Regions from separate parts of the Streptomyces sp. NPDC096012 genome, predicted to be linked through region 3. Evidence: riboswitches for the same ligand, from Rfam matches in the RefSeq annotation. Region 3 holds a riboswitch; each other region holds the start of a gene.
What was found. A riboswitch is a leader RNA that binds a small molecule or an ion and turns the genes downstream of it on or off. The one in region 3 is predicted to bind cyclic di-AMP.

Region 1: linked by a shared signal. The riboswitch ahead of ABVB68_RS36485 (M23 family metallopeptidase) and the one ahead of ABVB68_RS09840 (transglycosylase family protein) in region 3 are both predicted to bind cyclic di-AMP.
Region 2: linked by a shared signal. The riboswitch ahead of ABVB68_RS21305 (M23 family metallopeptidase) and the one ahead of ABVB68_RS09840 (transglycosylase family protein) in region 3 are both predicted to bind cyclic di-AMP.
Region 4: linked by a shared signal. The riboswitch ahead of ABVB68_RS09215 (transglycosylase SLT domain-containing protein) and the one ahead of ABVB68_RS09840 (transglycosylase family protein) in region 3 are both predicted to bind cyclic di-AMP.

The regions. Positions count from the first base shown of each region.
Region 1 is NZ_JBEOTD010000084.1:405-6,588, reverse strand. It holds gene ABVB68_RS36505 (helix-turn-helix domain-containing protein) at 12-626, shown strand; gene ABVB68_RS36500 (DUF6126 family protein) at 623-745, shown strand; gene ABVB68_RS36495 (tyrosine-protein phosphatase) at 911-1,708, opposite strand; gene ABVB68_RS36490 (alpha-galactosidase) at 1,882-3,954, shown strand; cyclic di-AMP (ydaO/yuaA leader) riboswitch at 4,265-4,419, shown strand; gene ABVB68_RS36485 (M23 family metallopeptidase) at 4,424-5,356, shown strand; gene ABVB68_RS36480 (SGNH/GDSL hydrolase family protein) at 5,662-6,184, shown strand, end outside.
Region 2 is NZ_JBEOTD010000022.1:8,910-16,447, reverse strand. It holds gene ABVB68_RS21320 (DNA gyrase/topoisomerase IV subunit A) at 1-2,255, opposite strand, end outside; gene ABVB68_RS21315 (M16 family metallopeptidase) at 2,575-3,969, shown strand; gene ABVB68_RS21310 (M16 family metallopeptidase) at 3,966-5,354, shown strand; cyclic di-AMP (ydaO/yuaA leader) riboswitch at 5,581-5,740, shown strand; gene ABVB68_RS21305 (M23 family metallopeptidase) at 5,753-6,508, shown strand; gene ABVB68_RS21300 (GntR family transcriptional regulator) at 6,816-7,502, shown strand.
Region 3 is NZ_JBEOTD010000007.1:16,992-24,529, forward strand. It holds gene ABVB68_RS09820 (SurA N-terminal domain-containing protein) at 1-575, shown strand, start outside; gene ABVB68_RS09825 (nucleoside triphosphate pyrophosphohydrolase) at 828-1,841, shown strand; gene ABVB68_RS09830 (cytochrome P450 family protein) at 2,076-3,398, shown strand; gene ABVB68_RS09835 (transglycosylase family protein) at 3,523-4,575, shown strand; cyclic di-AMP (ydaO/yuaA leader) riboswitch at 4,752-4,924, shown strand; gene ABVB68_RS09840 (transglycosylase family protein) at 4,929-5,636, shown strand; gene eno (phosphopyruvate hydratase) at 5,986-7,272, shown strand; gene ABVB68_RS09850 (FtsB family cell division protein) at 7,425-7,538, shown strand, end outside.
Region 4 is NZ_JBEOTD010000006.1:143,894-151,431, reverse strand. It holds gene ABVB68_RS09230 (carboxylate--amine ligase) at 1-387, shown strand, start outside; partial or broken gene ABVB68_RS09225 (NAD(P)/FAD-dependent oxidoreductase) at 487-917, shown strand; gene ABVB68_RS09220 (HAD family hydrolase) at 1,082-1,894, shown strand; gene ABVB68_RS09215 (transglycosylase SLT domain-containing protein) at 2,049-2,537, opposite strand; cyclic di-AMP (ydaO/yuaA leader) riboswitch at 2,543-2,720, opposite strand; gene ABVB68_RS09210 (polyprenyl synthetase family protein) at 3,452-4,462, shown strand; gene ABVB68_RS09205 (LolA family protein) at 5,077-6,279, shown strand; partial or broken gene ABVB68_RS09200 (ABC transporter ATP-binding protein) at 6,313-7,320, shown strand; gene ABVB68_RS09195 (ABC transporter permease) at 7,307-7,538, shown strand, end outside.

The DNA.
Region 1 (6,184 bases), on a different contig from region 3:
TCAATGGAGACATGAACACTCCCGAGGAGCCGGAGCCTGGCGCGCAGCTGCACGCCGTCGCTCCCCAGCTGCGCGCGCTTCGCCGGCGTGCCGGGCTCACCCTGGAGGCCGCGGCCCGGGACGCCGGACTCTCGCCGGCCCACCTCTCCCGGCTGGAGACCGGGCACCGCCAGCCCTCGCTGCCGATGCTCCTCGCGCTCGCCCGTATCTACGGTACGACGGTCTCCGAGCTTCTGGGGGAGACGGTCCCCGACCGGGACGCGATCGTGCGCGCCGCCGACATGGAGCCGACCCGGGCGGGCGGCTGGACCTATGTGCAGGCCGGGGCGTCGGGCCGCGGTATGCAGGCCCTCCGGGTGCGCGTGCCGTACGGCTCGCAGGGCGACATCGTGCGCGTCCATCCCGGCGAGGAATGGCTCTACGTCCTCCAGGGGCGCCTGCGTCTGCGCCTGGGCGACGCCGTGCACCTGCTCGCGCCCGGCGACAGCGCGCACTTCGACTCGCTCACCCCGCACCGCCTCGCCGCCGAGGACCACGACGGCGTGGAGCTGCTGTTCGTCCACACCCTGCTGCAGAGCCCCACGGCCACGCTGTGCCTGGGCCCTTTGACCGGAGAACTGTCATGAGCAACTACGAGGAAAAGTTCCCCCGTTCCCTGTGGATCCGGCTGATCATCTACATCGCGCTCGGCCACGTTCTGGCCGCGTTCCTCTACCTGCTGTTCGCGGTGGGCGCCAAGGGCTGAGCGCGCGGTGGCCGTGCGGCCGGTGCCGGGCGTGCGGTGGCCGTACAGGCCGGTGCCGGACGTGCCCTGCCCGTACGGCCCGTGCCGCCCGGCCCGGGCTTGACGAGACCGCCGGATCCCCGCCCGGCCCGGACTCCATGAGGCCGCCGCCGGATCCCCGCCCGGTCAGTTCAGCAGGCGCTCGCGGAGCCGTTCCCGGGTCTCGGGGGAGAGGTCGAGGCCCTGCTCCAGATAGGTGTCGAACCCGCCCCAGGTCTGCTCGATGCTCTCGAAGGCCGCCTCCAGATACTCCGCGCGGGCGTCGAAGAGCGGGCTGAGCAGATCCATCACCTCGGGGGTGTAGGCGGTCTCGGCGCTGCCGTTGCGACGGACCTTGTAGCGCCGGTGCTTGGCGTTGGACTCCAGGTAGTCGGCGACGATCGCCTCGCGCTCCACACCGACGGCGAGGAGTGTGACGGCTATGGAGATGCCCGCACGGTCCTTGCCGGCCGCGCAGTGCATCAACGCGGGCACGCTGTCCTCGGCGAGCGCGCGCAGCACCCGGGAGTGCTCGGCGGTGCGCTGCTTGACGATCATCCGGTACGAAGCGGTCATCCGGGCCGCGGCCTTGCCGTCGTCCAGGATCGCGCGCAGCTGGTCGAGGTCGCCGTCGCGGACCATCTTCCAGAACTCGGCGCCGTCCGCCGGGTCGCTCAGCGGCAGATTCACGTTCCGCACGCCGGGCAGCTCGACGTCCGGGCCCTCCAGCCGCTGGTCGGCCGCGTTGCGGAAGTCGAAGATCGTGTGCAGCCCCAGGGAGGAGAGGAAGGCCGCGTCCTCCGCCGTGGCGTGCGCGAGGTGCCCGCTGCGGAACAGCACTCCGTGTCGCACCCGCCGCCCGTCCACCGTGGGCAGTCCGCCCACGTCACGGAAATTGCGCACTCCGGCCAGCTCCGGCTCGGTCGACGGGACCTGCTGCGTCACGGGGGCTCCTCCCGACGGGTCCCCGGCGGCGTGCTTTGCCGACGGGCGCTCCGTCGACCATACGACATCGCTTTCCTCGGGCAATGAGTTGTCCACAGGGCATTGTCACCCGTGGTCACCGGGACTGATGATGTTGGCACTTGAGTGGATCTGTTGCCACCTGTGAGGTCTCGATGGTGCACATCGCCGACGACGGTCGTACCTGGCTCCTCTCGGGGCCCACCAGCAGCTATGCCCTGCACCTCACCGGGGCGGACGAGCTGCTCCACCTGCACTGGGGGCCGCCGATCACGCTCGCCGACGCCGGGGCGCTGGCCGCCGCTCCGCTGTCCGGTCACCGGCCCTTCGAGTCCCCGCTGGACGGCGGCGAGGAGTACCCCGTCGAGGGCGGCCCCCGTTTCGTCCGCCCCGCCCTGTCCGTGCGCACCGACGAGCGCCGCGGCACCGAGTGGGGCTTCGAGGGGTACGACACGGAGGGCGACGAGCTGCGGCTGCGCTTCGCCGACGACGGGCTGGCGATCAGCCTGCACTACCGGATGCGCGGGGACGTCGTGGAGCGCTGGGTGGGCGTGGCGAACGACGGGCACGGGCGCGTGGAGTTGCTGCGGGCCGACGCGGCCACCTGGACCCTGCCCGACCGCGAGGGCTGGCGGCTGTCCCAGCTGCACGGCCGCTGGGCCGCCGAGTCCCGGCTCGCCACCGCCCCCCTCACCTACGGCGAGAAGACCATCGGCAGCCGCCGCGGCCACACCGGTCACCAGCACCTGCCCTGGGTGGCCCTCGACACCGACGCCACCGAGGAGCGCGGCGAGGTCTACGGCTGCGCGCTCGGCTGGTCCGGCTCCTGGCGCATCGCCGTGGCCCAACTCCCGGACGCACGCGTGCAGATCACCGGGGGCGCCGGGTACGACGACTCGGGCCTGCTGCTCCTGGCGCCCGGGGAGTCGTACACCAGCCCCGTCTTCGCGGGGCTGTGGAGTGACGGCGGCTTCGGGGGCGCGAGCCGGGCCTGGCACGCCTACCAGCGCGCGCACGTCATCCCCGGCGCCGAGCGCGACCGGCCCGTGCTGTTCAACTCCTGGGAGGCGACGCACTTCGACATCTCCGAGGAGCAGCAGGCGGCGCTGGCCCGCCGCGCCGCCGAGATCGGCGTCGAGCTGTTCGTCGTGGACGACGGCTGGTTCGGCGCCCGCACCGGCGACCGCGCCGGGCTCGGCGACTGGACCCCCAACCCGGACCGCTTCCCGCACGGCCTCAAGCCCCTCGCCGACCGCGTGCGCGGGCTCGGGATGCGGTTCGGCATCTGGGTCGAACCCGAGATGGTCAACCCGGACAGCGACCTCTACCGCGCCCACCCCGACTGGGTGCAGCACCAACCGGGACGAAAGCGGACGGAATTCCGCAATCAGCTCGTCCTCAATCTCGCGCGCCCGGATGTCCGGGAGTACCTGTGGGAGCGGCTGGACGCCCTGCTCTCCAGCACCCCGGTCGACTACGTGAAATGGGACTTCAACCGCAGCTTCACCGACGCCGGCTGGCCCGGCGAGCCGTACCCCCAGCGGCTGTGGACCGACCACGTGCACGCCCTGTACGCCCTGCTGGACCGGCTGCGGGCCGCGTATCCCGAGGTGGCCTTCGAGTCCTGCTCGGGCGGCGGCGGCCGGATCGACCTGGGGATCATGAGCCGCACCGACCAGGTGTGGACCTCCGACAACACCGACCCGCTGGACCGGCTCGCCATCCAGCACGGTCTCACCCAGATCCACCCCGCCCGGGTCATGGCGGCCTGGGTCACCGACAGCCCGAACACCCAGCTCAACGGCAGGGTCAGCTCGCTGCGGTTCCGTTTCGTCAGCGCCATGGCAGGCGTGCTCGGGGTCGGCGGCGACCTCACGCGCTGGAGCGCGGAGGAGCTGGCCGAGGCCCGGCGGTGGGTGGAGCTGTACAAGGAGATCCGCCCGGTCGTCCAGCGTGGCGAGCTGTACCGGCTGCGGCCCCCGGCGGGCGGCTCGAGCGCCGTCCAGTACGCCCTCGACGGCGAGGTGGTGGTCCTCGCGTGGCTGCAGGCTCAGAGCTACGGTGAACCGGTGCCGGCGGTGCGGCTGCGCGGACTCGACCCGACCGCATCGTACGAATGCCGCGAAACGGGCGAGGTGCTGAGCGGCTCGGTCCTGCTGCACCACGGACTGCGCACCGGCCTGAAAGGCGACCTCGATGCGACGGTTCTCCGGCTGCGCCGCATCTGAGTTCTCTGCCCGATTTGAAGCATTCGTTCCAACTGGCTGCGCAACAAGGGAGTGTGGCGCGGCAGGGCGTGAGGAGCGTCATACCGGTGACCGAGCGTCGCACGTCATGTCCACGTAATTCCGATACGGCCAACGGATTTCACAGGAATGCGGGCCCCGGCAATTCACGGAGGGTGACGGGTATTTCGCGTCATCGATCTTCCGGAACGTCGGCCCCGGGAACCGGCCGCTTGTCTCCGTACGTCCCGCTCGCTTACGTTCGCCCCCATCCGGACGGAACGCCGAATCCTGCCGCCGCCCGGAATCCCCGCACACATGACCCGTGTCCGGCAGGAGCGGGGGACCCACCAGGTACGACTGCCTGTCCGGTCTCCGCGACAGGCTGGGGGTGAAGCCGCGCACCGCGCGGCCGGGCGGCTCCAGCCCGAACCCGACAGCTGACCTCGCAGGCGCCGGAGAGGAATGCGCCATGCCCGCGAGGGGTAAGCACCGACGTCCCAAGTCCCCGCGTTTTTCCCGCTCCGTCGCCGTCGCCGGCACCGGTGGCGCCGCCCTGGCCCTCCCGCTGTTCGGTGCCGTCGGGGCGCATGCCGCGACCCCGGCGCAGTCCGTCCCCCCGAAGGTCGCGCAGTCCGTTCCCGCCGCGGCGAAGACGTCCGTGACGCACCGGGGCCCGGCCGTGCGCACCTACACGGTGCAGTCCGGCGACTGCCTCTCGGCGATCGCCGACCGGCAGCACGTCGGCGGCGGCTGGCACCGGCTCTACGACGACAACCGGCAGGCCGTCGGCGCCGACCCGTCACTGATCCACCCCGGCCTGGAGCTCACGCTCGGCGAGAAGGCCGCGCGGGAGAGCACCGGGCCGGCCGCCCCGCAGCACGCGTCGGCCGACCGGCAGGGAGCTTCGGTCGCGAAGCAGTCCCCGGCCCCCGCGAGGACCGCCCGGCCGCAGGCGGCCCCGGCGGCCGCCTCCGCGGCTCCGGCCGCCGCCACCGGCTACACCCTCCCGGTGACCGGCGCCACCATCGGCACCGGCTATCACGTGGCCGGCAGCATGTGGTCCAGCGGCTATCACACCGGCGTCGACTTCGTCGTCCCGGCCGGCACCCCGCTCAAGGCCGTCGCCGCGGGCACGGTCGTCTCCGCCGGCTGGGGCGGCGCCTACGGCAACCAGGTCGTCATCAAGCTCGACGACGGCCTCTACGCCCAGTACGCCCACCTCTCGCAGCTCTCCGTCTCGGCCGGTCAGGCCGTGGCCGCGGGCACGCGGATCGGCCTCTCGGGCGCCACCGGCAACGTGACCGGCCCGCACCTGCACTTCGAGATCCGCACCACGCCGGACTACGGCTCCGACGTCGACCCGGTCGACTACCTGCGCCGGCACGGCGTCCCCGTCGGCTGAGGACCGCCCCACCCCGGACCACCCGCCTGACACGCCTCCGAAGGCCGGACCCCGATCCCCGGGTCCGGCCTTCGGTGTGCTCGCGGGTCCGGCCTTCGATGTGCCCGCCGGTCCGGTACGCGGTGTGCCCGCGCGACGATCACACGCTCAACAATGCAGACGGCAGGCCTATTCCGCGCTTGGCACATTATTTAAGGGTGTCTCATCTCACCGTTCGTCAATCCCCGCCTACGGTCGCGTAAGTCACATCAACAGGTGAATCATGGTCCGATGTGGCAGACGATTCGAAGAGTGACAACAGATCAGTGATCGGGTCGTACGTGGCGGTGGGGGACAGCTTCACCGAGGGCGTCGGCGACCCCGGGCCGGACGGCGCGTTCGTCGGCTGGGCCGACCGGTTCGCGGTGCTTCTAGCCGACCGGTGTCCCGAGGGCGACTTCCAGTACACCAACCTCGCCGTGCGCGGAAAGCTGCTGGACCAGATCGTGGCCGACCAGGTCCCCGAGGCCGTCGAACTGGCCCCGGACCTGGTCTCCTTCTGCGCCGGCGGCAACGACATCATCCGCCCGGGCACCGACCCCGACGAGTTGGCCGAACGGTTCGAGCGGGCCGTGGCCCGGCTGGCCGAGGCCGCGGGCACGGTGCTGGTGACCACCGGCTTCGACACCCGGGGCGTCCCTGTGCTCAAACACCTGCGGGGCAAGATCGCCACGTACAACGGGCATGTGCGCGCGATCGCCGACCGGTACGGCTGTCCCGTGCTCGACCTGTGGTCCCTGAAGTCCGTGCAGGACCGCAGGGCCTGGGACAGCGACCGGCTCCACCTCT
Region 2 (7,538 bases), on a different contig from region 3:
TTGCGCGGATACTGGTCGAACGGGGTCAGCTTGGCCGTCGTCTGCACCGAGTCGTCCAGCGTGCCGCGCGAGCCCGCCACCGTGAACACCACGGCGTCGACGGCCGGGTCGACCGCCGTGAAGCAGATGACCTTCGCGCCCTCGGCGAGCTTGACGCCCGCCATACCGCCCGCCGGACGGCCCTGCGGGCGCACGATGGAGGCCTGGAAGCGCAGCAGTTGCGCGTCGTCCGTGATGAACACCAGGTCCTCCTCGCCGGTGCGCAGCTCCACCGCGCCGACGATCCGGTCGCCGTCCCTGAGGGTGATGACCTCCAGCTCGTCCTTGTTGGACGGATAGTCGGGCACCACACGCTTCACGACACCCTGCTCGGTGCCGAGGGCCAGGCCCGGGGAGGACTCGTCCAGCGTGGTCAGGCAGACCACGCTCTCGTCGCCCTCCAGGGAGACGAACTCCGCCAGCGGCGCACCGCCGGAGAGGTTCGGCGCGCCCGTCGCCTCGGGCAGCTGCGGCAGGTCGACCACGTTGATCCGCAGCAGCCGGCCCGCCGAGGTCACCGCGCCGATCTCACCACGCGCCGTCGCCGGGACCGCCGAGACGATCACGTCGTGCTTGACCCGCTTCGCGCGGGCCGCCTCCGGGAAGGGCTCGGCGGTCGCCGTACGGGCCAGCAGACCCGTCGAGGACAGCAGCACCCGGCACGGGTCGTCGGCGACCTGCAGCGGCACGGTGGCCACCGGGACGCCCGCGGACTCCAGCAGGACCGAACGCCGGTCGGTGCCGAACTTCTTGGCCACCGCGGCCAGTTCGGCCGAGACCAGCTTGCGCAGCTCCGTGTCCGAGTCCAGGATCCGGGTCAGCTCCGCGATCTCCGCGGTGAGCTTCTCCCGCTCCGCCTCCAGCTCGATGCGGTCGTACCTGGTGAGCCGGCGCAGCGGCGTGTCGAGGATGTACTGCGTCTGCACCTCGCTGAGCGAGAACCGCTCCATCAGGCGCTCCTTGGCCTGCGCGGAGTTCTCGCTGGACCGGATCACCCGGATGACCTCGTCGATGTCGACCAGCGCGGTGAGCAGGCCCTCGACCAGGTGCAGCCGGTCCCGCTTCTTGCCGCGGCGGAACTCGCTGCGGCGCCGGACCACGTCGAAGCGGTGGTCGAGATAGACCTCCAGCAGCTCCTTCAGGCCCAGGGTGAGCGGCTGGCCGTCCACCAGGGCGACGTTGTTGATGCCGAAGGACTCCTCCAGCGGCGTCAGCTTGTACAGCTGCTCCAGGATCGCCTCGGGCACGAAGCCGTTCTTGACCTCGATGACCAGGCGCAGGCCGTGCTCGCGGTCCGTGAGGTCCTTGACGTCGGCGATGCCCTGGACCTTCTTCGCGTTGACCAGGTCCTTGATCTTCGCGATGACCTTCTCGGGGCCGACCGCGAACGGCAGCTCGGTGATCACCAGGCCCTTGCGGCGGGCGGTCACGGTCTCGACCGAGACCGTCGCGCGGATCTTGAAGGTGCCGCGGCCCGTCGCGTACGCGTCCCGGATGCCGTCCAGGCCGACGATCCGGCCGCCGGTGGGCAGGTCCGGGCCCGGGACGTGCTTCATCAGCGCGTCCAGGTCGGCGTTGGGGAACCGGATCAGATGGCGGGCGGCGGAGATCACCTCGCGCAGGTTGTGCGGCGGCATGTTCGTCGCCATGCCGACCGCGATGCCCGAGGAGCCGTTGACCAGGAGGTTGGGGAAGGCGGCGGGCAGCGCGACCGGCTCCCGCTCCTGTCCGTCGTAGTTGGGCGTGAAGTCGACCGTGTCCTCTTCGATCGACTCGGTCATCAGGCTCGTCGCCTCGGCCATCCGGCACTCGGTGTACCGCATGGCGGCCGGCGGGTCGTCGTTGCCCAGCGAGCCGAAGTTGCCGTGGCCGTCGACGAGCGGCACGCGCATGGAGAAGGGCTGGGCCATGCGCACCAGGGCGTCGTAGATCGACGCGTCGCCGTGCGGGTGCAGCTTGCCCATGACCTCGCCGACGACGCGGGCGCACTTCACATAGCCGCGCTCGGGGCGCAGCCCCATATCGCTCATCTGGTAGACGATCCGGCGATGCACCGGCTTGAGGCCGTCGCGGGCGTCCGGCAGGGCGCGCGAGTAGATGACCGAGTACGCGTACTCGAGGTAGGAGCCACGCATCTCGTCCACGACGTCGATGTCGAGGATCCTCTCCTCGAACGAATCGTCGGGTGGCGGGGTCTTCGTGCTGCGGCGGGCCATCGCTGCCGGCTCCTCCTGATCTGGTCGCGCACCGAGGGGGCGCGCACCCCCCGGGTTCGCTCTTGCTGAAGCGATTGACGGATCTGTCGCGAACCATTGTGGACCGCGGCACTGACAACGCGGGCCGCGACCCGGTCTCCGCGGGCCCGCCCGGTGCCGGAGAGGCGGCCGGAGACGGGTCGGACGCAGGCTACGCGATCCGCTGTGGGCGTACGTCCCCCGGGAACTTCGCCGACGTCCCGCACGCTTTGCATACAGTGGCAGGAACGGCAGGAAAACCGCGGTTTCGACGACCGCCTCCGCTCGCGAAGGGACGTACATGCCCATGGGTCACACGACCACGGCCGAGGCAGGCTCCGGGGGCCTGAAAGCGACCGAGCACCGGCTGGCCAACGGTCTGCGCGTGGTGCTCTCCGAGGATCACCTGACCCCGGTGGCGGCGGTCTGCCTCTGGTACGACGTCGGCTCGCGCCACGAAGTCAAGGGGCGTACCGGCCTGGCTCACCTTTTCGAGCACCTGATGTTCCAGGGCTCGGCGCAGGTCACGGGCAACGGCCACTTCGAGCTGGTGCAGGGCGCCGGTGGTTCGCTCAACGGCACCACCAGCTTCGAGCGGACCAACTACTTCGAGACCATGCCGGCCCACCAGCTCGAGCTCGCGCTCTGGCTCGAGGCCGACCGCATGGGCTCGCTGCTCGCCGCCCTGGACGACGAGTCCATGGAGAACCAGCGGGACGTCGTCAAGAACGAGCGCCGCCAGCGCTACGACAACGTTCCCTACGGCACCGCCTTCGAGAAGCTGACCGCCCTGTCGTACCCGGAGGGCCACCCCTACCACCACACGCCGATCGGCTCGATGGCGGACCTGGACGCGGCCACCCTGGAGGACGCCCGCGCGTTCTTCCGCACCTACTACGCGCCGAACAACGCGGTGCTGTCCGTGGTCGGCGACATCGACCCGGAGCAGACCCTCGCCTGGGTCGAGAAGTACTTCGGCTCCATCGAGTCCCACGACGGCAAGCCCGCCCCGCGCGACGGTTCCCTGCCGGAGGTCATCGGCGAGCAGCTGCGCGAGGTCGTCGTCGAGGAGGTCCCGGCGCGCGCCCTGATGGCCGCCTACCGGCTCCCGCACGACGGCACGCGCGAGGCGGACGCCGCCGACCTCGCCCTGACCGTCCTCGGCGGCGGCGAGTCCTCCCGCCTGTACAACCGCCTGGTGCGCCGCGACCGTACGGCCGTCGCGGCCGGCTTCGGGCTGCTGCGCCTGGCCGGCGCGCCCTCGATGGGCTGGCTGGACGTGAAGACCTCCGGCGACGTGGAGGTGCCGGTCATCGAGGCCGCCATCGACGAGGAGCTGGCCCGGTTCGCCGAGGAGGGCCCCACGCCCGAGGAGATGGAGCGGGCCCAGGCGCAGTTGGAGCGCGAGTGGCTGGACCGGCTCGGCACGGTCGCCGGCCGCGCGGACGAACTGTGCAGGTACGCCGTCCTGTTCGGGGACCCGCAGCTCGCGCTGACCGCCGTCAAGCGCGTCCTCGAGGTGACCCCCGAGGAGGTCCGCGCGGTCGCCCAGGCCCGCCTGCGCCCCGACAACCGCGCGGTCCTCGTCTACGAGCCGAAGTCCCCGGAAGCCGTCGAGGACACCGGGATCCCGGAGGACCCGGAGCGGGAAGCGACCGTAGAGGCCGGCAACGAGAACGAGGAGACGGCCAAGTGACCGAGCTCGCCACCATGGAGTTCCACCCCCAGCCGCAGGCCGGCGAGGCCAAGCCGTGGGCGTTCCCGGCGCCCGAGCGCGGCACGCTGGGCAACGGCCTGACGGTGCTGCGCTGCCACCGCCCCGGGCAGCAGGTCGTCGCCGTCGAGGTGCTGCTCGACGCGCCCCTGGACGCCGAGCCGGTCGGCCTCGACGGCGTCGCCACGATCATGGCGCGGGCCTTCTCCGAGGGCACCGACCAGCACTCCGCCGAGGACTTCGCCGCCGAGCTGGAGCGCGCCGGCGCCACGCTGGACGCGCACGCCGACCACCCCGGTGTCCGGCTCAGCCTGGAGGTCCCGGCCTCCCGCCTGGCCAAGGGTCTCGGCCTGCTCGCCGACGCCCTGCGCGCCCCGGCGTTCGCCGAGAGCGAGGTCGAGCGGCTGGTCCGCAACCGCCTGGACGAGATCCCGCACGAGCTGGCCAGCCCCGCCCGCCGGGCCGCCAAGGAGCTCTCCAAGGAGCTGTTCCCGGCGACCTCGCGCATGTCCCGCCCGCGCCAGGGCACCGAGGAGACGGTCGAGAAGATCGACGCGGCCTCCGTGCGCGCCTTCTACGACCGGCACGTCCGCCCCGCGACGGCCACCGCGGTCGTCGTCGGCGATCTCACCGGGATCGACCTGGACGAGCTGCTCGGGGGCACCCTGGGCGCGTGGACCGGTACCCCCGGCGAGCCGCGGCCGGTGCCGCCGGTGACGGCCGACGACACCGGCCGCGTGATCATCGTGGACCGGCCCGGCGCCGTGCAGACGCAGCTGCTCATCGGCCGGATCGGCCCGGACCGGCACGACCGCGTCTGGCCGGCCCAGGTGCTCGGCACCTACTGCCTCGGCGGCACCCTCACCTCCCGCCTGGACCGCGTCCTGCGCGAGGAGAAGGGCTACACCTACGGCGTGCGCGCCTTCGGCCAGGTCATGAGGTCGGCCCCGGACGGCACGGGCGCCTCGATGCTCGCCATCAGCGGCTCGGTGGACACCCCCAACACCGGTCCTGCGCTGGACGACCTGTGGAAGGTGCTGCGCACCCTCGCGGCGGAGGGTCTGACCGACGCCGAGCGGGACGTCGCCGTACAGAACCTGGTCGGGGTGGCACCGCTGAAGTACGAGACCGCGGCCGCGGTGGCGAGCACCCTGGCCGACCAGGTCGAGCAGCACCTGCCCGACGACTTCCAGGCGACGATGTACCAGCGGCTGGCCGCGACGGGCACGGTGGAGGCCACCGCGGCCGCCGTCAACGCCTTCCCGGTGGACCGGCTGGTGACCGTCCTCGTCGGTGACGCCTCCCAGATCAAGGCTCCGGTCGAGGCACTGGGCATCGGCGAAGTCACCGTCGTCGCCGCCGAGTAGCCGTCGCGCCGAGCAGCGGCACGCGCGCGTGGGGCCCTGACGGCCTACAGGCCGTCAGGGCCCCACGCCGTTCCACTCCCTTCCCCGGATGCCCGATTGGGGCGGAGGTTTCCTGTCTGCCCTGTGGGATGCGCTACAAAAGCCCGGATCCGTTTGAGGATTGAAAGCAGGCATCCGTACGGTCATGCGGGCTGTTCGTCAGGCAGTGCGCCGCACCCGCGGCACCGGACAGTCATCGCCGAGTCCCCGTACGGCGCGAGCCAGGGGAGCCGGGGACCCACGTCCCTGGGGTGAATCGGACGCCCGCGCGAGAGCGAGGGGGCCCGTAGGAGACCTTCCTGCTCCGAACCCGTCAGCTAACCCGGTAGGCGAGAGGGAAGGAAAGGACCAGCCACTTCATGGCGTTCATGTGCGCCACCGGGAAGCATCGCAAGCCCGGCCGGGTCAAGCGCACCACCGCTCAGGCGGCCGGTATCGCGGCCCTCACCACCACCGGTGTCATCGGCACCCTCGCCGCCTCCCCGGCACTCGCCGCCGAGAACTCCGTGGAGCAGACCGGCCTCACGCCCGTCCTCACGGTGAGCGACGGCGTGGCCGAGCGGATCGACGCGCAGGCGGACGCCCAGCGGCAGGCCGCCGAGCAGAAGGCGGCCGAGCAGGCCGCGGCCAAGGCGGCCGCCGAGCGGGTGAAGCTGGAGCGCGTGGCCAAGGAACGCGCGGCCCGCGAGGCCGAGCGCAAGCGGCTGAACGCCTTCGTCGCCCCGATCGCGCACTCCTACGTCTCCACGGGCTACCAGGCCAGCAGTTCGTTGTGGTCCTCCGGCTCGCACACCGGCATCGACTTCCACGCGGCCAGCGGCACCACCGTCCACGCGGTCGGCTCCGGCACCGTCGAAACCGTCGGCTGGGGCGGCGCGTACGGCAACCAGATCGTGATCCGGATGGCCGACGGCACGTACACCCAGTACGGTCACCTGTCGTCCATCGGGGTCACCGTGGGCCAGAAGGTCGTACCGGGCCAGCAGATCGGCCTGTCCGGCGCGACCGGCAACACCACCGGCCCGCACCTCCACTTCGAGGCCCGCACGAGCCCCGACTACGGCTCCGACATCGACCCCGTCGCCTACCTCCGCAAGCACGGCGTGAACGTCTGACGCCTCGGCGAGCACGGCGGCGACGTCCGACCCCTCCGCGGGCACGGCCTCGGCGTGGCGTCCGACGCGCCCGCCGCACGGGATCCGAAGCCTCGCACGGCACCCGAAGCCCCGGCTCACCGAGCCGGGGCTTTCGCCGTTCTCCGCGGGGTCCCGCCGTTCTCCGCAGGGTCCTGCTGGTCCCCCCCAGGGCCAAAAAATATCCATGAATTCCGGCCCGCCGTCGGAAATTCCCGCGTATTGGAATAGAGTCGCGGAACACGCGTCCATCGTCGACGTTTCACGGGAATTAAGGCGGAGGTCGGGCATGCGTATTCCGGCGCACTCGGTGTGCACGGCGATCAGGGACGACATCGTCGCCGGTGTCCACGAGCGCGGCGGCCGCCTCACCGAGGAAGTCCTGGCCCGCCGCTACGGCGTCTCGCGCGTCCCCGTCCGTGAGGCCCTGCGCACCCTGGAGGCGGAGGGGTTCGTGGTGACCCGCCGGCACGCGGGCGCGTGCGTGGCCGAGCCCACCGAGGAGGAGGCCGCCGACCTGCTGGAGATGCGCGTGCTCCTGGAGCCGCTCGGCGCCGGCCGGGCCGCGCAGCGGCGGACGGAGGCCCACCTCAAGGTGCTGCGAGGCCTGGTCAGGCTCGGCCAGGAGCGGGCCAGGAGTGGTGGCAGCGAGGATCTGCGCTCGCTGGGCGGCTGGTTCCACGAGACGCTCGCGCAGGCCTCCGGCAGCCCCTCGCTGACCTCGACGCTCACCCAGCTGCGCCACAAGATCGCCTGGATGTACGCGGTGGAGGCGCTGCCGAGCCCCCAGGAGGCCTGGGCGGAGCACGGCGCGATCGTGGACGCGGTGGCGCGCGGCGACGGTGAACGCGCGCGGGCGGTCACGGCGCTGCACGCCGAGCGCTCGGCGGCCGCACACCGGCTTCGGTTCTCCGGCGGCGCGGAGCGTGTGAGGACTTCGCAACATGCCGTAAACGTGCCGGGGCGGCGGCATTAACACGCAGGCCGTATACAAAGAAGAGCAATTCCGTGG
Region 3 (7,538 bases):
GAAACGATGCGCACCCGGGCGCGGCCGCGGTGGTCGGGGGACAGCGCATCACCGTCTCCCAGCTGGAGAACCGGGTCAACGAGGTCCGCAAGGCCCAGCGGGCGGCGGTGTCGGACGACACCCAGTACGACCAGGTCGTCTCCTCCACCGGCAGCCTCACCCGCGACACCCTGCACAACATGGTTCTCGACCAGGTGCTGCACCGGGCCGCGCGGGACGAGGGCGTCTCGGTCACCCGCAAGGAGATCCAGCAGATGCGCGCGGGCCTGGAGCAGCAGGTCGGCGGCGCCAAGGGGCTGGAGACGGCCTGGCTGCAGAAGTACGGCATCGCACCCGCGCGCCTCGACGACAACCTGCGCCTGCAGCTGGAGGCGCAGAAGCTCGCGGCGAAGCTCGGCACCGACACCAGCCAGCCACCCTTCTGGAAGGCCCTTTCCAAGGCCTCCGCGGCACTCCACGTGAACCTCAACCCGCGCTACGGCTCCTGGGACGTGCAGAAGAGCAGCCGGGTGGACGCCAAGACGCCCTGGGTGCGTGAGGTCACGAGGGCCGCCGACCAGCCACTGACGGCATAACGCCCACTCCGGCCCCGGCGCGCGGGAGGCCGTGGCGCCGGGCCGGGCAGAGGGGCCCTGGACGACATGGCGCCATCCCTGGCCCCCGGCGCGGAAGCCGCGGCTGGAGGCACGGCCGGCGGTGGGGCCGGGACGGGGCACGGCCGGCGGTCGGGCTGGGACCGGAGGCCTGTCGGTCATACGATCACAAGAGTCACTCGTCCCTGTGGACAACCAAATCCGCTCCGTCCCGCGGTGGGTTACGTTCGGATCGTGAACGCATCCAGCAGCCCCGAAGCCGCCGTCGGCGGTCCCACCGGTCCCGACCCCGGCCGCATCGTCCTGCTCACCACCAGCCACCGGGTGGCTCCCGGCCTGCTGTCCTGGCCCGCCTGGCAGGCCCTGCGCGAGGCCGACGCGGTGCTGTGCGCGGACGGCGCGCATCCGCAGCTGCCGTATCTGCGCGAGGCGGGGATAGCCCTCCAGGAGACCTCTCCCACCGCGCAGGAGCTGGTCGACGCCTGCGCCGGCGGGCGCACGGTGGTGGTCGTGGCGACGGGGGAGGGCGAGCCCGCGCTCACCGACGGATTGGCCCGGCTGGCCGGTTCCGGGCGGATCTCCATGCCGGAGCTGGAGCTGCTCCCCGCCTCCTACGACCTGCCCGGTGCCCGCCTCCTGGACCTGGTCCAGGTGATGGACCGCATCCGCGCCGAATGCCCGTGGTCCTCCCGGCAGACCCACCAGGGCCTGGCCAAGTACGGCATCGAGGAGGCGTACGAACTGGTCGAGGCGATCGAGGCCGGCGACCGCGAGGAACTGCGCGAGGAACTGGGCGACGTCCTGCTCCAGGTCGTCTTCCACTCCCGTATCGCCGAGGAGGACCCGGACGCGCCCTTCTCCGTCGACGACGTGGCCGGGGGCATCGTCGCCAAGCTCATCCACCGCCACCCGCACGTGTTCGGCGACGAGACGGCCGAGACTCCCGAGGACGTCAAGGAGCACTGGCTGCGCACCAAGGCGGAGGAGAAGCGGCGCACCTCGGTCACGGAGGGCGTCCCCCTCGGCCAGCCCGGCCTGGCCCTGGCCGCCAAGCTCGCGTCCCGCGCCCGCACGGCACACCTGGACGTGCCCCTCCCGCAGGGGGAGGGCGTGGGGTACGAACTCCTGGCGCTCGCGGTCCGCGCCGAAGCGGCCGGCGTCGACCCGGAGGCGGCACTGAGAGCGGCGGCCCGCACCTACCGGGACGCGATACGGGCGACGGAGGGGACGGCCCCGGGGGAGGCCTAGCGCGGACGCGGCCTCGGAGGGAACGCCCCGCAGGAGACACGGGGCGAACACCGGCGCACTCCGCGAGGAAGAGGGGTACGGCGAATGCGCCGGGACGCGTCGGCGCCGCATCCCGGCGGCGCGTACGCCGGGAGGCACCCGAGCCGAAGCACCGGTCTCCCGGGAGGCACCCCCGCACCGACCGTCCCCGGACGCGCCGGCGGTGTGGTCCGGCCGGCCGGATACCGTCGAGGGGTGACCGACCAGCCCCGCCTCCCGTCCGACCCGGACCGCGCGCCCGACCTCTTCACCTGGGAGTTCGCCACCGACCCCTACCCCGCCTACGCCTGGCTGCGCGAGCACGCGCCCGTGCACCGGACCCGGTTGCCCAGCGGGGTGGAGGCCTGGCTGGTCACCCGGTACGCCGATGCCAAGCAGGCCCTGGCCGACCAGCGGCTGAGCAAGAACCCGGCGCATCACGACGAGCCCGCGCACGCCAAGGGCAAGACCGGCATCCCCGGCGAGCGCAAGGCCGAGCTGATGACGCACCTGCTGAACATCGACCCGCCGGACCACACCCGGCTGCGCAGGCTCGTCAGCAAGGCGTTCACCCCCCGCCGGGTCGCCGAGTTCGCGCCCCGTGTGCAGGAGCTGGCCGACCACCTCATCGACCGGTTCGCGCGCACCGGTTCCGCCGACCTCATCCACGAGTTCGCCTTTCCGCTGCCCATCTACGCCATCTGCGACCTGCTCGGCGTCCCGCGCGAGGACCAGGACGACTTCCGGGACTGGGCGGGCATGATGATCCGGCACGGTGGCGGGCCCCGGGGCGGGGTCGCCCGGTCGGTGAAGAAGATGCGCGGTTATCTGGCCGAGCTGATCCACAAGAAGCGCGAGGCGCTGCCCGCCGAGCCCGCGCCCGGCGAGGACCTCATCTCCGCCCTCATCCGCGCCTCGGACCACGGTGAGCACCTCACCGAGAACGAGGCCGCCGCCATGGCCTTCATCCTGCTGTTCGCCGGCTTCGAGACGACGGTCAACCTCATCGGCAACGGCACCTACGCCCTGCTCACCCACCCCGAGCAGCGCCACCGGCTGCAGGAGTCCCTGGCCCGGGGAGAGACGGACCTGCTGGCCAGCGGTGTGGAGGAACTGCTGCGCTTCGACGGGCCGGTGGAGCTGGCCACCTGGCGGTTCGCCACCGAGCCGCTCACCATCGGCGGGCAGCACATCGCGCCGGGCGACCCGGTGCTCGTCGTGCTCGCCGCCGCCGACCGGGATCCGGAGCGGTTCGCCGACCCGGACGTGCTGGACCTCACCCGCCGGGACAACCAGCACCTCGGGTACGGCCACGGCATCCACTACTGCCTCGGTGCGCCGCTCGCGCGCCTGGAGGGCCAGACCGCGCTGGCCACCCTCCTCACCCGCCTGCCGGACCTGCGGCTCGGCGCGGACCCGGCCGAGCTGCGCTGGCGCGGCGGCCTCATCATGCGGGGCCTGCGCACCCTGCCCGTGGAGTTCACCCCGGCCCGCGACGACCCCCGCGGCGGCGAATATGACGGCTCTTCAACAATGTGATCTTCACGTGATCTGCGCGGCATGAACTTGTGACAAGTGATCGTCTGCCTATACGTTCACCCATCAGCGCGGCGACGAGCTTCATCCGCCGCGCCGGCCCCGCTGTCGCACGAAAGGCTTCCGCATGCTCTCCGGGAACGGTCGTCACCGTCGCCCCCGCCAGGCTCCGGCACTCCTCGTCGCGGCCGGAGTGACCGGCACGGCCATCGCCATCCCGCTGCTCGGCGCCGCGAGCGCGAACGCCGCCGACGGCACCACGTGGGACAAGGTGGCCGAGTGCGAGAGCGGCGGCTCCTGGAGCGCGAACACCGGCAACGGGTACTACGGCGGCCTGGCGATCTCGCAGGACGACTGGGACAAGTACGGCGGCCTCCAGTACGCGGACAGCGCCGACCAGGCCAGCCGTTCGCAGCAGATCGCCGTCGCCGAGAAGATCCTCGCCGGCAAGGGCACCACTCCCTGGGCCACCTGTGCCCTGCTGTCCGGGCTGACGTCGAACTCGGGCTCCCTGGACGTCGACACGGGGGTCGGTGGCTCCGGTGGGTCGCACGGCTCCTCCGGATCGGCCGGCGGTTCCGAATCGTCCGGTCTGCCGGATGCGCAGCCCTCGGACCCGGGCAATGACTCCGGCGCGGGCACGGGAGCCGGCTCCGGCTCGGACTCCTCCACCGGCTCGCCCGGCGCGCCGGCCTCCGGTCCGGGCAAGGACACCGGTGCCACCCCCGGGGCCGACGCCGGCTCGACCGGCACCAAGGCACCCAAGTCCGACAAGTCCACCTCGCCCGGCACGGGAGACCCGCAGCAGCGCGACGGCTCGGCCGCGACCACTCCCGGTACCGACAACTCGGGCAATTACCAGCAGAGCGCCGGTTCCTGGAGCCTCGTCGACACCGGCGCCCTCACGTCTGGTGGGCGTCACCGTGGCGGAAGTGCGGACGAAAGCGTGACAAACGGTCAGGAAACCGCTTTGTCGGGCCGGCACGCCTCCCACGAACCGGGCACCTACACCGTCCGCGAGGGCGACTCCCTCGCCTCCATCGCCGACTCCCTTGCGGTCGACGGCGGATGGCGGGCGCTCTACGCCGAGAACAAGAAGGCCATCGGCGCCGACCCGAACAACATCACTGCCGGTCAGACCCTGGAAGTCGACCCCGAAACGGACGCAAACCAGCCGTAGTTGACGTCCCGGTTCGCCGCTGATGTCCGGTTTGGTGAAAGTGTGGGATGAGTCTCAGAAGCCCTGATCGTCTTTGAAATTCCCTCGATCACGTGTCTACGGTCGAGGCCGCTCGTCACCACGAGCCCCGGCAGTCGCAACGCCGAATCCTGCCAGCGATCGTCCGGGAACAGTCGTCGCGTCAAGCGCCGAAGGCAGGAGCGGGGGACCCAAGGTAAGTGCCGGGACCAGCAGTTGAGCTGGCACCGGCTGGGGGTGAAGCCGCACACCGCGCAAGCGGGAGTGCGGCCGGGCAACTCAACCGGCCCGAACCCGACAGCTCACCTCGCAGGCGTCGGTGAGGGGATCGATCCATGCTGTTTTCCGGCAAGGGCAAGCACCGTCGTCCGTCCAAGGCCGTCCGCGCCGTCGCGCTGGCCGGTGTCACCGGCGCCGCCGTCGCCGCCCCGCTGATGGCGGCCGGCAACGCCTCCGCCGCCACCACCTCCGAGTGGGACTCGGTCGCCCAGTGCGAGTCCGGCGGCAACTGGTCCATCAACACCGGCAACGGCTACTACGGCGGCCTGCAGTTCTCCGCCTCCACCTGGGCGGCCTACGGCGGCACGCAGTACGCCGCCACCGCCGACAAGGCCGGCAAGGCGCAGCAGATCGCCGTGGCCGAGAAGGTCCTGGCCGCGCAGGGCAAGGGCGCCTGGCCGGTCTGCGGCACGGGCCTGTCGAGCACCCCCAACAACGGCTCGGCCCCGGCCGCCCCGTCCGGCGGCACCGCGTCGTCGCAGAAGACCACCTCGTCGGCCGGCACCACCGCCCGCTCCACCGACGGCCAGGCCGCCTCCCGGTCCGCCGAGCGCCCCGCCGCGAAGAAGACCGTCACCACCCCGACCGGCAAGAAGGTCAAGAAGGGCGACGGCGAGTACAAGGTCGTCAAGGGCGACACCCTCGGCACCATCGCCGAGAAGCACGGCGTCAAGGGCGGCTGGCAGAAGCTGTTCGAGCTGAACAAGGACATCGTCCAGGACGCCGACCTGATCTACCCGGGCCAGCAGCTGCACCTGAAGTGACAGCGGGCCGCCGCTCACCGCACGGCGCCCTCACCTCCCCGGCTCGCATCCCGAAGGCCTGGTGAGGGTCACCCCCGTCCCCACGGACCCCCCGCCCCGGCGCGCGTTCCCCCGTACGCGCCGGGGCGGGGTTTTTTCGTCTCCCCGTCGCCGACCCCCGCGCTTTCCCCGTTCTTCACCCGGACCCCTTTGTTCCGGCGGTGAACAATGGGTACCGTCTGCGTGTCCCTCCCTGTCCACGGGACGGTCGGTCGGTGGCCGACGCCCCGGGGGCGGTTAGGCTCTAGTCGCAGAGGCCAAGCCGCGAGGCAGCCGGCCCCGCGCTTCCAGCGTCACATCCAAGAAGGAGATGCTCGTGCCGTCCATCGACGTCGTCGTAGCCCGGGAAATCCTGGACTCCCGAGGCAATCCCACGGTCGAGGTCGAGGTCGGCCTCGACGACGGCAGCACGGGTCGTGCCGCCGTCCCGTCCGGCGCCTCCACCGGCGCCTTCGAGGCCGTCGAGCTCCGCGACGGTGACCCCAACCGCTACCACGGCAAGGGTGTCGAGAAGGCCGTCCTCGCCGTCATCGAGCAGATCGGCCCGGAGCTCGTCGGCTACGACGCCACCGAGCAGCGCCTGATCGACCAGGCGATGTTCGACCTGGACGCCACCGACAACAAGGGCTCCCTCGGCGCCAACGCCATCCTCGGCGTCTCCCTGGCCGTCGCCCACGCCGCCTCCGAGGCGTCCGACCTGCCGCTGTTCCGCTACCTGGGCGGCCCGAACGCGCACCTGCTGCCCGTTCCGATGATGAACATCCTGAACGGCGGCTCGCACGCCGACTCCAACGTGGACATCCAGGAGTTCATGATCGCCCCGATCGGCGCGGAGTCCTTCTCCGAGGCCCTGCGCTGGGGCGCCGAGGTCTACCACACCCTCAAGAAGGTGCTGAAGACCAAGGGCCTGTCCACCGGCCTGGGCGACGAGGGCGGCTTCGCCCCGAACCTGGAGTCCAACCGCGCCGCCCTCGACCTCATCGTCGAGGCCATCAAGCAGGCCGGTTACGTCCCCGGTGAGCAGATCGCGCTCGCGCTCGACGTCGCCGCGTCCGAGTTCTACAAGGACGGCAAGTACGAGTTCGAGGGCAAGTCCCGCTCGGCCGCCGAGATGACCGAGTACTACGAGGAGCTCGTGGCGGCCTACCCGCTCGTCTCCATCGAGGACCCGCTGTTCGAGGACGACTGGGCCGGCTGGAAGGTCATCACCGACAAGCTGGGCGACAAGGTCCAGATCGTCGGCGACGACCTCTTCGTCACCAACCCGGAGCGCCTGGCCCGCGGCATCGAGGAGGGCGCCGCGAACGCCCTGCTCGTCAAGGTCAACCAGATCGGTTCGCTGACCGAGACCCTGGACGCCGTCGAGCTGGCCCAGCGCAACGGCTTCAAGTGCATGATGTCCCACCGCTCCGGCGAGACCGAGGACGTCACCATCGCCGACCTCGCCGTCGCGGTGAACTGCGGCCAGATCAAGACCGGCGCCCCGGCCCGCTCGGACCGCGTCGCCAAGTACAACCAGCTGCTGCGCATCGAGGAGATCCTCGACGACGCCGCGGTGTACGCCGGCCGCAGCGCCTTCCCCCGCTTCAAGGGCTGAGCCCACCCCGCACGTCCGCCTCGCGGACCATCGGGCAGGGCAAGGGCCGAGCCTTCACCGGCCGCGTCCTAGCCAGTCGTACGTACGTCCCCGTACCCGGTCCCGTACCGTGTCCGGGGACGTACGCGCGTGTGTGAACGGGAGGCGGGAAGATGGCCGTGAAGGACCGTGACCGGTTCTCCACCGCGACCAGGCTGCGGGTGCTCGGTGAGCAGACGGCGGCCCGGGTCTACCGCTCCCAGACCAGGCGGCAGGCCCGCCGGTCG
Region 4 (7,538 bases), on a different contig from region 3:
CGGCGCGACGGACAGTACAAGCTCCTCGACTTCAACCCGCGCATGGGCGCCCAGTTCCGGCTCTTCGAGAACGAGTCGGGAGTGGACGTCGTCCGTGCGATGCACCTGCACCTGACCGGCCGCCCCGTTCCGGAGGGGGAACAGCGCGCCGGCCACCGCTACATCGTGGAGAACATCGACCTCCCCGCCCTCCTCGCCTACCGCCGCGGCGGCTATACGACGCCGCACGCGCCGGCGAAGGCGAGCGGGACGGAGCTGGCCTGGCTCGCGGGTGACGACCCGCTGCCGTTCCTCACGATGGTCGCCCGCTTCGCGCGCCCCGGCGCGAAGCACCTCTATCAGCTGTGGCGGACCAACCGCCGCGGCAGCGGCACAGCCACGAAGTAGGCCCGCCGTGGCGGACCGACGCCACGGCCGGCGGCACAGCCACGAAGGAAGTAGGCGAGGCCGCGAAGGTGGCGCATCGTGTCTCAGAGGAGGGACTTCGTGATCCGACCGGTTGCAGTCATCGGGGCGGGGCCCTTCGGCCTGTCCACCGCCGCTCACTGCGGGCGCTCGGTATCGCCGTCCGCGTCTTCGGCGACCCCATGGTCAGCTGGCGCGACCACATGCCCGAGGGCATGCTCCTGAAGTCGACCCCCGCCGCCTGGAACCTCGACTGCCCGCAGCCCCGCCACACCCTCGCCGACTACTGCGACGCGGCCGGCATCCGCCGCCTGGTGGCGGACGAGGACATCATCCCGGTGGAGACCTTCATCGCCTACGGCGAGTGGTTCCAGCACAAGCCGGTCCCCGGCCTGGAGCAGGTGCGCGTCGTCTCCGTCGACCGGGACAGAAGCGATGGCTTCGAGCCGGAGCTCGACTCGGGTGAGATGTTCACCGCACCCTTGCCGACCGTCGCCGCCCCCCTCACCGGCGGGCCCGGAGGAAGCCCCCTGCCGCCACCCGGCGGCCACCGGGCCACAACCCGGCGATCACCGGGCCACCGAGCGGACCTTGGCCACCAGTTGGGGCTGAGCAGCACGTAAGTGCGTGGAACGACGGATGAGTCGGCGGGGCGCGGTGTCCGTATTCTCTGATCATGGCAGCCACCCCCGCATACGCACTGATCGCCACCGACCTGGACGGGACGCTGCTGCGCGGCGACGACACCGTCTCCGACCGGTCTCTGGCCGCGCTCGCGCGGGCGGCGGGGGCGGGTGCCCGGCACCTGGTGGTGACGGGCCGGCCGGCCCCGCGGGTACGGCCCCTGCTGGCGAACCTGGGCTGCGCGGGGCTCGCGGTGTGCGGCCAGGGCGCTCAGATCTACGACATCGCCGCCGACCGTCTGCTGTGGTCGGTCCGGCTGGACCGGGAGCTGGCCGAGACGGCGCTCGGCAAGATCGAGGCGGAGGTGGGGCAGGTGTACGCGGCCGTCGACCAGGACGGCGTGGACGGGCTCACGCTCATCGAACCCGGGTATCTGATGCCGCACCCGACGCTGCCGGCGGTCCGGGTCGACCGTCGCGACGACCTGTGGTGCGAGCCCATCAGCAAAGTACTGCTGCGCCACGCCACTCTGTCGGACGACGAGTTGGCGGCCGTGGCGCGGGCGGCGGTGGACTCGCTGGCGACCGTCACCATGTCGGGGCCGGGGACCGTGGAGCTCCAGCCGCGCGGGGTGACCAAGGCGACCGGTCTCGCGCTGGCCGCCGAGCGCCTCCGGATCGGCGCCGAACGGGCCGTGGCCTTCGGGGACATGCCCAACGACATCCCGATGTTCCACTGGGCCGGACGCGGGGTGGCCATGGCCAACGCCCACCCCGAACTCAAGGCGGTGGCCGACGAGGTCACCTCGTCGAACGAGGACGACGGCATCGCCGTCGTCCTCGAAAGAATCTTCCCGACCGACTGACCGGCACTTCAGTAGCTCGCTGTTCGGCCGGTCACCGATGCGAGCCCGTCGGCCGGTCACCGGTGCCCGCCGTTCGGCGGTCACCGGTGCGCGCCGGTCCGTCAGGTGCCGGAGCGCACCGGTCCGCCGTGCGACGGGCACCGGTACGGGCAGGTCAGTACGCGCCGAACACGTTGTCGATCGACCCGTACCGCGCGGCCGCGTAGTTGCAGGCGGCGGTGATGTTCGCGACCGGGTCGTAGACGTTGAACGACGTTCCGGCCACGTGGTACGCGTTGAACGTCGGGTCGATGACCTGGAGCAGGCCCTTGGACGGGATGCCCTTGGCCGCGTTGGAGTCCCAGAGGTTGATGGCCGAGGGGTTGCCCGAGGACTCCCGCATGATGTTGCGGTAGATGCCGTTGTAGGTGCCCGGGATCTTCTTCTCGGCCATGATCGCGAGCGACTCGCGGATCCAGCCGTCGAGGTTGTTCGGGTACCCGGCCGGCGTGGTGGACACCGTGGCGGCCGTGGGGGTGGCCGCGGAGGCGGCGGTGGCGCCGATGATCGGAAGGGCGAGCACGGCGGCACCGGTGCCGACGACCGCGAGCTTGCGGACGAGGCGGTTGGTGCGAACGCGGCGGGGCTGAGCGGCAGCAGGCATGGGGGTGTTCCTCTCCGGCGCCTGCGAGGTGAGCTGTCGGGTTCGGGCGGGGAGGTGCCCGGCCGCACTCCGAAGAGCGCGACTTCACCCCTAGCCGTTCCGGTGCGACGTGTGTCGTCCGGTCCGGCGGCTTACCTGGTTCCCCCGCTCCTGCCCTGCGAATGAGTTCGTCGATGGGTTATGCGGGCGGCGGCAGGATTCGGCGTTCCGCCCGACGGCCCGGAACGTATGCGAGAGCACATGTCGGGAACAAGTGCCTGATTCACACAACGCACTGTTTGACCTTGATCTGTGCCGTATGGGGTACTTGATCCTTTGCGGTTGCCAACTTCTCAACTCGCCGATGACGCAGGGCAGAAGCGGCGACCCGACGGGCGGAGCGGGTGGGGCCGGAGGTTGCTCGACGTGACCCAATTCACGAAATAGCAAAACGCAGTAAATCCGACATTGCAGATTAAGGGGATTTGATTCTTAAGTCTGATTACTGCGGAATTCGGAGTGCGCCGCACGTCGTTTCGCAGGGTTGCCGCAGGCCGTGGAGAGGTGGCGGCGGTGAGGGGGAGGGAGTGTGGCGGAGGGTCGGCCGCCGCCCTGATCCGGACCGATTCGGGCGGATTCGGGCCGCGGTCGGAGGTGCGACGGCCCGGGCAGACGGGTGCCCCGACGAGGGTGCGGCGTTACTCCGCTCACCCTCCGATCCGCGACAAACCGCACGTACTGCTGTTAAGTCGATAGATGTCCGTTCTTACCGACCGATCAACACCATAGGGGGCATGATCCGATACCGCCCGGGCTGGACCGGTGGGCGCTATCGGTGATCGAAAGAGGACCGGATACGCTGACTTGAGTGATGGCAACGACCTATCGACAAACCGTGTAACCGCCAGCAGACACCAGCAGACAGGAGACCCCTCGTGACCGTCGTCGGGCCGTTCGGGCTGAGCGTGCGGGACCAGGCTCTGGAAGCCGATGTCCAGGTCGGATTGGCGGCTGTCGAGGAAGGCTTGCTCGAGGCCACCAAGAGCGAGGTTCCGTTCATCACGGAGGCCGCCCAGCACCTCGTGCGGGCCGGCGGGAAGCGGTTCCGGCCCCTGCTGGTGATGCTGGCGGCGCAGTTCGGCGACCCTTACGCACCCGGTGTCGTGCCGTCCGCCGTCGTGGTCGAGCTGACCCACCTCGCCACCCTGTACCACGACGACGTCATGGACGAGGCGGCCGTGCGACGCGGCGTGGACAGCGCCAACACGCGCTGGGGCAACTCCGTCGCGGTCCTCACCGGCGACTTCCTCTTCGCCCGCGCCTCCCAGATCCTCGCCGACCTCGGCCCCGAGGCGGTCCGGGTGCAGGCCCTGGCGTTCGAACGGCTGGTCACGGGCCAGATCCTGGAGACAGCCGGCCCCGCGGACGGCCGTGACCCGGTCGAGCACTACCTGGACGTCCTCAGCGGCAAGACGGGTTCCCTGGTGGCGGTCGCGTGCCGGTTCGGTGCGATGATGTCCGGCGCCGACGACACGGTCGTCGACGTGCTCACCCAGTACGGCGAGCGGCTCGGGGTCGCCTTCCAGCTCGCGGACGACGTCCTGGACATCGCATCCGACTCCCACGAGTCCGGCAAGACGCCCGGCACCGACCTGCGCGAGGGCATCCCGACCCTGCCCGTGCTGCGACTGCGCGAGCGGGCCGGCCGGACGGGGCTGCCCGAGGACGTCGCGCTGTGCGACCTGCTGGACTCCGACCTCAGCGACGACGCCCGGCACGCCGAGGCGCTGGCCGCACTGCGCGCGCACCCCGCGCTGGAGCAGGCCCGCCGGGACACCGTCCGGTACGCGGAGGAGGCACGGGCCGCGCTGGCACCGCTGAGGGAGTGCGACGCCAAGGCGGCCCTGCTCGAACTGTGCGACGCGGTGGTGCACCGAGCCGGCTAGCCGCCCCACCGGCCTCCCCCGCAAGAAAACACGCGCGGGGGACGTCTCCGGCAGGGCGGGCACACACGGCACGCACGCGTGGCGGGAGCCCCACGCCCGCACGCGCGGCACGCGCACGCAGCCCGCACGCCCGCACCCGCGGCACGCGCACGCAGCCCGCACGCGTGGCAGCCACCGCCGACGCACATGTCACGCACGTGTGGCAGCCACCACCGCACGCGCAGCCCGCACGCGTGGCAGCCACCGCCGACGCACACGTCACGCACGCGTGGCAGGCACCGGGAAACGCCCGCACGAGCAGCACGCACCCGCGGAACGGACCCACCCAAGCGGTGCTCCCAGGCAATGCTTCCGGATGCGGTTCCCACGTGACGGTGGTACGGCTGACGTATGCCCGCGGTGCGAGACCCCTACGGGTCCGGGCCGCTGCCGCCCCCGCATGTCATACCGGAGTCGTACACGGAGTTGGCTCCGAGGTCTGACGCTTCCTCACGGCCGATTTGGTCAGATGGACACCAGGGAAATCACCACTCCTCACCGATTCGGGTGAGAATGGCGGCTCAGGGTGGACCAGCGTGAGGACAGCCGCCGCCGACGACGGAGGTAAGGCACACATGGCACCGTACGAATCCGAAGACGCACCGGCCGCCGCGCAGGGCGAGGACACGCGATCCGGCCGGCGCAAGGCGGTCCGGTACGTCGTCCCGGTCGCGGTGGTGGGGGTGACTGCGGCCACGATCGGGCTGGTCCCGGCGCTCGCCAACTCGGGAGACCCGGATCTGCCCCGGATCACCGCCCAGCAGCTCATAGAGAAGATCGCCAAGTCGGACGTGCAGCAGCTGTCCGGCACCGTGCGGATCAGCACCGACCTGGGTCTGCCCGACCTCGGCGGTCTGCAGAACAGCATCGCGCCCGGCTCGTCCCACGGTTCCGGCGACGGTTCCTCCGCCGATCCGCAGTCCAAGCTCCCGGAGCTGGTCACCGGCACGCACACCCTGCGCGTGGCGGCCGACGGCCCGGACCGGCAGAAGGTCTCTCTGCTGGAGCAGGGCGCCGAGTACAGCCTCATCCACCACGGCAAGGACGTCTGGGGCTACGACAGCAAGAGCAACGAGGTCTACCACTCCACCGAGGCCGGCCCGGACCGGCGGGACCACCGGGCGGAGCCGCCGGCCACGCCCAAGGACTTCGCCGAAAAGGCGCTGAAGTCGGTGGACGACACCACCTCCGTCACCGTCGACGGCACCGCGCACGTCGCCGGCCGCGACGCCTACCGGCTGCTGATCAAGCCCAAGCAGTCCGGCACCACGGTCGGCGCGATCAGCATCGCCGTGGACGCGAAGACGGGCCTGCCGCTGAAGTTCACGCTGACCCCGAGGAGCGGCGGCGACGCCGTCGTCGACGCCGGCTTCACCCAGGTCTCCTTCGCCAGGCCGGCCGCCTCCACCTTCGACTTCACGCCGCCCAAGGGCGCGAAGGTCACCGAGGCGGAGCAGGGACCCAAGGCCCGGGAGCACGACCGGAAGCCGGGCGGGGGCTTCGCCGGGGGCATGAACGGCGCCAAGGTCCTCGGCAAGGGCTGGACGTCCGTCGTCACCTTCGACACCGGTGCCAAGGGCGGTATGCCGTCCGGTTCCCAGAGCGGGAACCTCGGCGGCTTCCTCGACTCCCTCGGCGACAAGGTCTCCGGCAAGTTCGGCAAGGGCACGGTCTTCTCCACCCGCCTGGTCAACGCCCTGATCACCGACGACGGCAAGGTCTACGCCGGCGCCGTGACCAAGGACGCCCTGGTGAAGGCGGCGGACGCGGGGAAGTAACCCTTTCCGGGCACGACGATCGAGAGGGAGCCGATGGACGCAGCGTCCGCCGCGCAGGGGGAGGAGCGCGATGCGGGGGACACGCCCGAGCGTGACCTCGGTCAGCAGCGGGCGAGCGTCATCGCCACGCGCGGCCTCACCAAGCGCTACCGCGGCGGACAGCTCGCCGTCGACGGTCTCGACCTGACCGTCCCGGCGGGCAGCGTCTTCGGCTTCCTCGGCCCCAACGGCTCCGGCAAGACCACCACGATCCGCATGCTGATGGGCCTGATCGAGCCGACCGCGGGCACGGCACACGTGCTGGGCCGCCCCATGCCCCGGTCGGCCCGCGCTGTCCTCCCGCAGGTCGGCGCGCTGATCGAGGGTCCCGCGCTGTACGGCTTCCTGTCCGGCCGCGACAATCTGCTGCGCTACGACGCCGCCGACCCGACCGCCGATCCCCGCACCCGGCGTGCCCGGGTCGCCGCCGCCCTGGACCGGGTGGGTCTCGCGGCCGCCGCGGGCAAGAAGGCGAAGGCCTACTCGCTCGGCATGAAGCAGCGCCTCGGCCTGGCCGCCGCGCTGCTCCAGCCGCGCCGGCTGCTCGTGCTGGACGAGCCGACCAACGGTCTCGACCCGCAGGGCATGCGCGAGATCCGCGCCCTGGTCAGGGAACTGGCCGCCGACGGCACGACCGTCTTCCTCTCCTCCCACCTGCTCGACGAGATCGAGCAGGTCTGCACCCACGCGGCCGTGATGACCCAGGGCCGGCTCGTCACCCAGGGCGCGGTCGCCGACCTGGCGGCCGGAGCGCGCGGCCGGCTGGTGGTGACCACCCCGGACCCGGCCGAGGCGGCCCGCGTGCTCAAGGAGTAGGGCGTCGCGGACGTGACCGCAGACGGCGACCGGGTCACCGGCGAGCCACCCGAGCGCGATCTCGCGGACGTGACCGCGGCCCTGGTCACCGCGGGCGTCCGCGTCCGGGGCCTCACCCTCGAACGGGCCTCGCTGGAGGACGCCTTCGTGGCACTGACGGGGGAGGGCTTCGATGTCGCGGGCTGAGGCGATGGAGGCGACGGCCGTACGCAGGCCGGGTCCCCTGTGGACGTTCGGGCTGCTGCGCAGCGAAGTGGTCACCACGCTCCGGCGCTGGCGCACCCTGGCCCTGCTCGGGGTGCTGGCCGCGGTGCCGGTGCTGGTGGGTGTCGCGGTGAAAGTGGAGACGAGCGGCGGTTCGGCGGCGGGCGGAGGCGGCGGGGAAGGCCCGGCGTTCATCTCGC